Regions from separate parts of the Shinella sp. G-2 genome, predicted to be linked through region 4. Evidence: predicted binding sites of a transcription regulator. Region 4 holds the regulator's gene; each other region holds the start of a gene.
What was found. The regulator PhoB, encoded in region 4, activates phosphate uptake and scavenging genes when phosphate is short. The targets are predictions, from matches to a motif close to TGTCATNNANCTGTCAT.

Region 1 (2,199 bases), on a different contig from region 4:
CGGGACGAGGTAGCCGGAGGTGGAATCCGGGTCGGCGAAGCCGAGCTTCTTGCCCTTCAGGTCTTCCAGCTTGCTGATGCCGGAATCCTTGCGGGCGACCATGATCGAGTGGTAGCCGGTCGAGCCGTCGGTCTGGACGGTCGTCAGGATCGGCTCTACGGCATTGGCATTGGCGAGGTAGATCTTGGCGAAGCCGGACGCGCCGAGTTCGGCGTAGTCGAGCGTGCCGCCGAGCAGGCCCTGGATCACGCCGTCATAGTCGGCAGCCGGGAAGAAGGAGACCTTTTCGAAGCCGAGTTCGGCCTTCAGCTGGTCGCCGAGGCATTGGTAGTTGCGCAGGCGGTCGGCTTCGTTTTCGCCGCCGATGATGCCGACGCGGAATTCCTTGAGGTCTTCGGCCTGTACCTGGCCGGCAAGCGCGATGAGCGCGACGGCGCCCAGAAGGATGTTCTTCAGCATGGTCTCTCTCCTGTTTGGCCGGCTTCGCCGGGCCTTGAAAGTTTCTGACCCTTCACGCGGGCCATTCGATCCCGGTGGGCTCTAGAGTTCGTTCCGCATTGCGGACGCAAAGACGCTGCACGGCTTTGCTGGAATTGCTCTAGAGACCGACCAGTGCCAGCGGTGTCGGGCCGGCGGATTCCTTGGTGTTGTCCTGACGCGCCGGGTTGCGGATCGCGGTGGATGTGAGGCTTTCGTCGATCTCCGCGCCATCGGCGGCCGTGCCATAGATCGTGCGCACGGCATCGGCGTCGAGGGCGTGCGCCGGGCCGTCGAAGACGACGCGGCCGGCCGACATGCCGATGATGCGCTCGCAATAGGCGCGCGCCGTATCGAGCGTGTGGAGGTTGGTGATGACGGTGATGCCCTCGCGTTCGTTGATGTCGCGCAGCGCGTCCATCACGATCTTCGCGTTCAGCGGGTCGAGCGAGGCGATCGGCTCGTCGGCGAGCAGCATCTTCGGGTTCTGCATCAGCGCGCGGGCAATCGCCACGCGCTGCTGCTGGCCGCCCGAGAGCGTGCCGGCCGGCTGGAGCGCGGTCTGCTCGATGCCGAGGCGCTCGAGCGCGGCAATCGCCATGATGCGCTCCTCGCGGGTAAAGAGATTGAGGATGCTGAGGGCCGTCGAACGATGGTTGAGGCGACCGAGCAGAACATTGGTGAGCACGTCGAGGCGCGGCACCAGATTGAACTGCTGGAAGATCATCGCGCAGTCGCGCTGCCAGTTGCGCAGTGCGGCGCCGCGCAGGGCCGATACGTCGATATCGTTGAAATGGATCGTGCCTTCGCTCGGATCGGCAAGACGGTTGATCATGCGCAGCATGGTGGATTTGCCGGCGCCGGAGCGGCCGATGACGCCGACCATCTGGCCCTGCGGGATGTCGAAGGTGACATCGGCAACCGCGACGCGCGTCCCGAAGCGGCGGGTAACATTCTTCAGTCGGAACATGGCGGATCTCTTTCCAGCAACAGGGGGCCAGCAACAGGGGGCATTGTCGTTTTCGGGACTGGCTCTAAACGCTGTTGATGAAGGGGCGATGTCAGTTCGATGTCGGAAAAATAACAGTCCACAGCCTTGGAAATCCGGCATTCGGACGGGTGTCCTCAGCCGCCGTGACGGATGAGGAACGCTTCTGCGTCAAATTTGCGAAAGTCGTCGAGGGCGGTGCGCAACCGGGCATGATCCCAGTCCCACCAGGCGAGTTTTTCCATGCGCTCGGCAATGCTTTTCGGGAAACGTTCGCGGATGACTTTCGCCGCGACGCCGCCGACGATCGTGTAGGGTTCGACGTCCTTCGTGACGACCGCGCCCGAGCCTATGACAGCCCCGTTGCCGATGGTGACGCCCGGCAGGATCGTCGACCCGTGGCCGATCCATACGTCATGGCCGATCACGACGCGATGTTCGCGCCGCCAGGAAAAGAAGTCGGCCTCGGGATCGGCATCCGGCCAGTAGTCGTTGGCGCGGTAGGTGAAGTGGTGCAGCGTCGCGCGCCACATCGGGTGGTTGGTGGCGTTGATGCGCACCGAGGCGGCGATGTTGGCGAACTTGCCGATCGTCGCGCACCAGACGGAACCGCCGTTCATGATGTAGGAATAGTCGCCGATCTCGGCCTCGCTGACGCGGCAGTTCTCGTCGATCTCCGTATAGCGGCCGAGCGTCGTGTCGGAGACGACGGCCGTCGGATGGATGAGCGGCGT
Region 2 (2,199 bases), on a different contig from region 4:
TCTATCGCCGTTTCATTCTGCGCTGCCGCAAGCCGGCCTGACGGCGAAGTGGTGTTGCTCCGGTCGCAAATGCGTCAGGTCTCCGGCTCCACCGTCAGCCTGACGCGGTCGGCGGCAAAGCGGGAGCGGGAAAACTGCACCGGCGTTCCGGCAAGGTCCGTGTTCACCGCCGCCGCGACCAGAATGATCGCACCGGGCGACAGCTTGAGATGTCGCATGTCGTCGCCTTCGGCGTGAATGGCCGAGATTTCAGTCGAGCGCCGCACATAATCGGGCACGCCGAGTTCCTGGAAGGCTGCGGTGATGGACCGCGTCCGCTCGTAGACGGCCGCGATATCCCCGAAACGGTCAGCCGGAAAATAGTGCGTTGCGCGTGAGATCGGACGCTTGTCCGCACTGTTCAGGGTTTCGAGGCGCACGCAGATCGTGCCGATGGGCAGGCCCAGCGCCTCGGCCACGGCGGCAGGCGCAATCTCCGTCGCCGACGCCAGCAGCCTGCCTTCGAGATCGCGCGCCTGGTTGCCGAGCCCTTGCGAAAAGCGGGTGCGGCGGGAGATCGGAAAGCGCAGGCTGTCACGCCGCTCGATGCGCGTGCCGATGCCCTGGATGGGGCGCACGATCCCTTCTTCCACCAGTGCCGCCATGGCGCTGCGCACCGTGTGCCGGTTCACGCCGAAGCGGCCCGCCAGCACCGTTTCCGGCGGCATCATGCCGGTCTCGTCGAAATCGCCATTGTTGATCGCAAGGCGCATGCGGTCCGCGATCTGCCGCCAGAGCGCCACGCCCGATTGCCGTTCCACCATTTTCGCCCCGCTCGCTCCTTTTCCATGCGCCGCTGTCACACCCTTGTCATTCCGGCCGCTTAAGACGAGACTTAGATGTTCGGTTGTCTAGATTAATAGACATTTGGAGATGAGGCAATGACATCAACACAGAAATCCGCCGAGCCGATCGCGAAGGATGCGGCACAGCGGCAGAAGGCGATGGGCCTGCTCGCGAAGGCGAGCCGTGCGGAGTTGCAGGCCGCTTTCGAAGCCCTGGAAAACAAGCCTGCGGTACAGCCGGTGCGCGGCCCGGAAACCGGGCTCGTCATGGTGCGCGGACGCATTGGGGGAGGCGGTGCGCCGTTCAACCTCGGCGAGGCAACCGTGACCCGCGCGAGCATCCGTCTTGAGGATGGCACGGTCGGCCACGGCCAGTCGCTCGGCACGGACGGCGCGAAGGCACAGCTTGCGGCGATCTTCGACGCGCTCTTCCAGCAGCCGGCCCGCAAGACCGAAGTGGACACGCTGCTTGAGACCATCGCGGCGCGCGGCGCCGAAGAGGATGCCGCAAAGGCGCGCCAGACGGCCGCCACCCGCGTCGACTTCTTCACCATGGTTCGCGGAGAGGATTGATCATGTCGAATACGCTCGCCTTTTCCGGCGGCTTCCAGGAACCGGTGTTCCAGGCTCAGGCCGTCTTTCGCACCCTGATGGACGGCATGGCACGGCCCGGCACGATCGGCGAGATCGCCGCCGTCGCCAATCCGCCCAAACCTCTGGGCGCTACGGCCGGCGCCGTCGCGCTGACGCTCTGCGACCATGACACGTCCATCTGGCTCACACCCGCGCTCGCCGCCTCGGCGCTGCCCGGCTGGCTCGCCTTCAACGCCGGCGCGACCATCGCGAGCGAGCGCCAGAACGCCCGCTTCGCCCTCGTGGAAAAGGGCGCGATGCTGCCGAACCTCTGCCTCTTCGCACAGGGCACGCAGGAATATCCGGATCGTTCGACCACGCTGGTCGTCGAGATCGAGGCTTTCGAGGGCGGCCGGCCGCTGACGCTGACAGGACCCGGCATCCGCACGCAGGAAGAGATCGCTCCCGTCGGCCTGCCGGACATGTTCCCGCATTTCTGGTCGGAGAACCGGCAGAAGTTTCCGCGCGGCGTCGACCTCATCCTCGTTGCCGGCGCGAACGTGCTCTGCCTGCCCCGCACCACCATTGTCCGCGTGAAGGAGGCTTGAGACCATGTATGTTGCCGTCAAGGGTGGTGAAGCCGCCATTTCCAACGCCCATCGTCTTCTCGCCGACCGCCGCCGCGGCGACCGTTCGCTGCCGGCCATCGGCATCGACCAGATCGTCGCCCAGCTCGGCCTCGCCGTCGACCGTGTGATGGCCGAAGCCTCGCTCTACGACCGGGCGCTTGCGGCGCTTGCCG
Region 3 (2,199 bases), on a different contig from region 4:
GGTGCTGATCCCGGAAGAGAACGCCAAGGACCTGGCGGACATTCCGGACAATGTGAAGAACAGCATGGAGATCGTTCCGGTGTCCCGCATGGGCGAGGTGATCGAGCATGCGCTGCTGCGCAAGCCCGAGCCGATCGAATGGGACGGAACGGCCGAGGCGGCCAAGGTTCCGCCGGTCGAATCGACCGACGACGCCACCGGCGCCATCGCGCATTGAGCCGCAAGGCCGGGCCACGCGCCGGGCATTTTGACGGAAAACGGGAAAAGACCGGCCTCTGGGCCGGTCTTTTTCGTTGAAAAGGGTGTGTAAACGCCGGATTCTCAGGGGATTGCCGCGAAATATTCTTGCGGGGAGAGGGGCGATGCGTATTCTGCCCCCGACTTGTATGAGTCGTTTCAAACCGTAAGAAAGGGGTGGAAACATGAACAAGAATGAACTCGTATCCGCGGTCGCTGAGAAGTCCGGCCTCTCCAAGACGGACGCAGCCTCTGCTGTCGACGCCGTTTTCGAGACGATCCAGGGCGAACTCAAGAACGGTGGCGACGTTCGTCTCGTCGGTTTCGGCAATTTCTCCGTATCGCGCCGTGAAGCCTCGAAGGGCCGCAACCTTTCGACCGGCGCCGAGATCGAGATCCCGGCTCGCAACGTGCCGAAGTTCTCGGCCGGCAAGGGCCTGAAGGACGCCGTCAACGGCTGATCCGATACGCCGCAAGACCCCGGGCCGGAAACGGCGCGCGGGTCCTGCAGCATCTGACGCTTCCCAGCGCCTTCGCGTCCTTCACCGGCGTGCGACGCTGTCGGGGCAGGCGGTGACCACTCCGCCGCCGATCCTGAATTTCAGGGTAGGGGTCCGGCTTGTCCGGACCCTTTTTATTTGCGGGATGGAGTTGGCGCCGGGCGGAGACTGTCATCCGCCTGTAACACGAAGACACGAGAACCGCCGGGTTCCTTTTGACCGGATTCCGGAGGATTTCATGAAGACCCGTTCGCTCACCGCTGCCCTGGCAGCGGTTCTCGCCGCATCGGTGGCCCCTGCCGCCAGCGCCGAGCCCGTATTCAATCGCATTGCGTCCTTCGCCGTCGCCGGCAACCTGCCCGAGGGCACCGACAAGGCGACGCCGACCTCGGCCGAGATCATCGCCGCCTCCGAGGACGGCAACACGCTCATCTATTCCGACAGCCCGAACAAGGCCATCGGCTTCATCGACATCACCGACGCCAAGGCCCCGAAGGCCGGCGGTTCGCTCGCCTTCGACGGCGAGCCGACCTCGGTCACCATGGCGGCCGGCAAGGCGCTCGTCGCCATCAACACCCGCGAGAGCTTCGTGAAGCCCTCGGGCCTGCTCGCCCAGGTCGATGTCGCGTCCCGCAAGGTCGATGCCACCTGCGACCTCGGCGGCCAGCCGGATTCCATCGCCCTCAACAAGGACAGGACGCTTGCGGCGATCGCCATCGAGAACGAGCGCGACGAGGAGGTCAATGACGGCGACCTTCCGCAGCTGCCGGCCGGCGATCTCGTGCTCCTGTCGCTGAAGGACGGCGTCGTCGATTGCGGCTTGATCAAACATGTCACGCTGACGGGCCTTGCCGATGTCGCCGGCGACGATCCGGAACCGGAATTCGTTTCCTTCAACGGCCTCGACGAAGTCGCGCTGACGCTGCAGGAAAACAACCATATCGTCATCGTCGACGGCAGGACGGGCACGGTGAAGACCCACTTCTCCGCCGGCACGGTCAGCCTCGAGGGCGTCGACACCAAGAAGGACGGCGCGCTGAAGTTCACCGGCAAGGTCGAAGACGTCGCCCGCGAACCCGATGCCGTGAAGTGGCTGGACGACAACCGCCTCGTCGTCGCCAATGAAGGCGACTGGAAGGGCGGCGCGCGCGGCTTCACCATCTTCGACAAGACGGGCAAGGTTCTCTATGAGAACGGCGCCGGCTTCGAGCGCGAGATCGCCAAGATCGGCCACTACCCGGACAAGCGCAACAAGAAGGGCGTCGAGCCGGAAGGCCTGGAAGCGGCGACCTTCGGCGACGACAAGCTGTTCTTCGTGCTCGCCGAGCGCGCCTCGGTCGTCGGCGTCTACAGGGACACCGGCGCCGAGCCCGAACTTCTCCAGCTTCTGCCCTCGGGCATCGGCCCGGAAGGCGCCGTCGCCATTCCGAGCCGCAATCTGCTGGTGACCGCCAATGAGACC
Region 4 (2,199 bases):
GATTCCGTGCGCGCCCTCGTCACGACGGACGCGGCCCTTGCCCAGAAGGTCATTTCCGAGGACGTCATCCTCGACACTGCCGAGCGCCAGATCAACGACAAGGCGGTCGTCACCATCGCCAAGCGCCAGCCGATGGCGGCGGACCTGCGCGAGATCATGGGCGCGATCCGCATCGCCGCCGAACTGGAGCGTGTCGGCGACCTCGGCAAGAACACGGCCAAGCGCGTCATCGCCGTGCAGAGCTCGGGCATGCCCCGCAAGCTCGCCCGCGGCCTGGAGCACCTGGCCGAACTGGCGCTGATGCAGTTGAAGGAAGTGCTCGATGTCTACGCCACCCGCTCGGTGGACAAGGCCAAGGCCATCCGCGAGCGCGACGACGAGATCGACGCCATCTACACCTCGCTGTTCCGCGAACTCCTGACCTACATGATGGAAGACCCGCGCAACATCACGCCCTGCACCCATCTCCTGTTCTGCGCCAAGAACATCGAGCGCATCGGTGACCACGCGACCAACATCGCCGAGACCATCTACTACATGGCGACCGGCTCCCAGCCGGAAGGCGAGCGCCCGAAGGACGACACGTCGACCTCCGTGGTCGCCGCCGACGTCACCGAGTAAAAGAGAAGCAGGGTTCAAACTCCATGGTGCCCAGAATAGCCGTCGTGGAAGACGAGGAGGCGCTCAGCGTCCTCCTGCGCTACAATCTCGAGGCGGAAGGCTTCGAGGTCGATACGATCCTCTCCGGTGACGAAGCCGAGATGCGCCTGCAGGAGCGCATGCCCGATCTGCTCATCCTCGACTGGATGCTGCCCGGCGTCTCCGGTATCGAACTGTGCCGGCGCCTGCGCCAGCGCCCGGAAACCGAGCGCCTGCCGATCATCATGCTGACGGCGCGCGGCGAGGAGAGCGAGCGCGTGCGCGGTCTTGCCACCGGCGCGGACGACTATGTCGTCAAGCCCTTCTCGACGCCGGAACTGGTCGCCCGCGTGCGCGCCATGCTGCGCCGCGCCAAGCCCGAGGTCGTCTCGACGGTGCTGCGCTGCGGCGATATCGAACTCGACCGCGAGACGCACCGCGTCCACCGCCGCACCCGCGAAGTACGCCTCGGCCCGACGGAATTCCGCCTGCTGGAGTTCCTGATGACCTCGCCGGGCCGCGTTTTCTCGCGCTCGCAGCTTCTGGACGGCGTCTGGGGCCATGACATCTATGTCGACGAACGCACGGTCGACGTCCATGTCGGGCGCCTGCGCAAGGCGCTCAATTTCGCCAACATGCAGGATGTCATCCGCACGGTTCGCGGTGCGGGCTACTCGCTGGAAACCTGAGCGGACGAAATTCCTCCCAAGGACGGAAATGGGCCCTGCGGGGCCTGTTTGCGTCTTGGGGGTTCCGTTCCCCGGCCTTGTCCCCAAACGAAAACGGGCCCTTTCGGGCCCGTATTGCATCTTGCTATCGATGACTGATCAGCGCATCCGGCGCCGCTCGGCGGACGGCTGGTAGGCGAGGCGCTGGTGATAGGTGCAGTAGGGCGAATTGTCCGGGGACTCGTTGCCGCAGAAATGGAAGTCGTCGTTCAGCGGGTCGCCGATCGGCCACTTGCAGGTGCGCTCGGTCAGCTGCGTCAGTTCCAGCTTGCGCGACATCGGCACGACGGTGCCGTTGCCATTGGCCGGAACCGGAAGCCGTTCGCTCTGCACGTCGAAATCGGCGTCCATGTCTTCCTTCGGCAGCGCGTTGCCGGTGGGGCGGGCGACGGCGCGCGGGGCAGCCGGGCGGGCCGTGAAGTTCGACGGGCGCGGCGCGGCGGCCGCCGCCGGGCGCTTCGGGCGGGCGGCGGTCTGCGTGCCGCCGGCCTTGGCGCGGCCCGGCAGGTTCAGCCGGTGCACCTTGCCGATGACGGCATTGCGGCTGACGCCGCCAAGCTGTGCCGCGATCTGGCTTGCGCTGAGGCCCTCGCTCCAGAGCTTCTTGAGTTTCTCGACGCGCTCGTCTGTCCAGTTCATGCTTTCGTCTCCGCTCGGCGTTCGATGCGGGAATCCCTCGTCGCGTCCCGGATGAATCCGGAACCTGAACGCCTCAACTCTTTTGGTGACTAGTTCCGCCGCATGCAGTCTAGTAATTGGTCTTTAACCTAGAGACCGGTGGACTCTGTGACAAGAGTCGGGGGAATCGGCGCGAATCGATTTCTAAGTTTTC

Region 1: the regulator PhoB is predicted to act here: its motif matches at 1,536-1,552, upstream of phnC (phosphonate ABC transporter ATP-binding protein).
Region 2: the regulator PhoB is predicted to act here: its motif matches at 837-853, upstream of phnF (phosphonate metabolism transcriptional regulator PhnF).
Region 3: the regulator PhoB is predicted to act here: its motif matches at 907-923, upstream of V8U06_RS05085 (esterase-like activity of phytase family protein).

The regions. Positions count from the first base shown of each region.
Region 1 covers NZ_JBBEYH010000006.1:224,854-227,052, reverse strand. Annotated here, with positions in the region: gene phnD (phosphonate ABC transporter substrate-binding protein) at 1-459, opposite strand, end outside; gene phnC (phosphonate ABC transporter ATP-binding protein) at 599-1,447, opposite strand; gene V8U06_RS13370 (DapH/DapD/GlmU-related protein) at 1,603-2,199, opposite strand, start outside.
Region 2 covers NZ_JBBEYH010000006.1:219,360-221,558, forward strand. Annotated here, with positions in the region: gene V8U06_RS13330 (class I SAM-dependent methyltransferase) at 1-41, shown strand, start outside; gene phnF (phosphonate metabolism transcriptional regulator PhnF) at 75-803, opposite strand; gene phnG (phosphonate C-P lyase system protein PhnG) at 921-1,397, shown strand; gene phnH (phosphonate C-P lyase system protein PhnH) at 1,400-2,005, shown strand; gene V8U06_RS13350 (carbon-phosphorus lyase complex subunit PhnI) at 2,010-2,199, shown strand, end outside.
Region 3 covers NZ_JBBEYH010000002.1:249,084-251,282, reverse strand. Annotated here, with positions in the region: gene lon (endopeptidase La) at 1-217, shown strand, start outside; gene hupB (DNA-binding protein HupB) at 423-698, shown strand; gene V8U06_RS05085 (esterase-like activity of phytase family protein) at 976-2,199, shown strand, end outside.
Region 4 covers NZ_JBBEYH010000004.1:60,054-62,252, forward strand. Annotated here, with positions in the region: gene phoU (phosphate signaling complex protein PhoU) at 1-621, shown strand, start outside; gene phoB (phosphate regulon transcriptional regulator PhoB) at 645-1,328, shown strand; gene V8U06_RS09385 (GcrA family cell cycle regulator) at 1,467-2,006, opposite strand.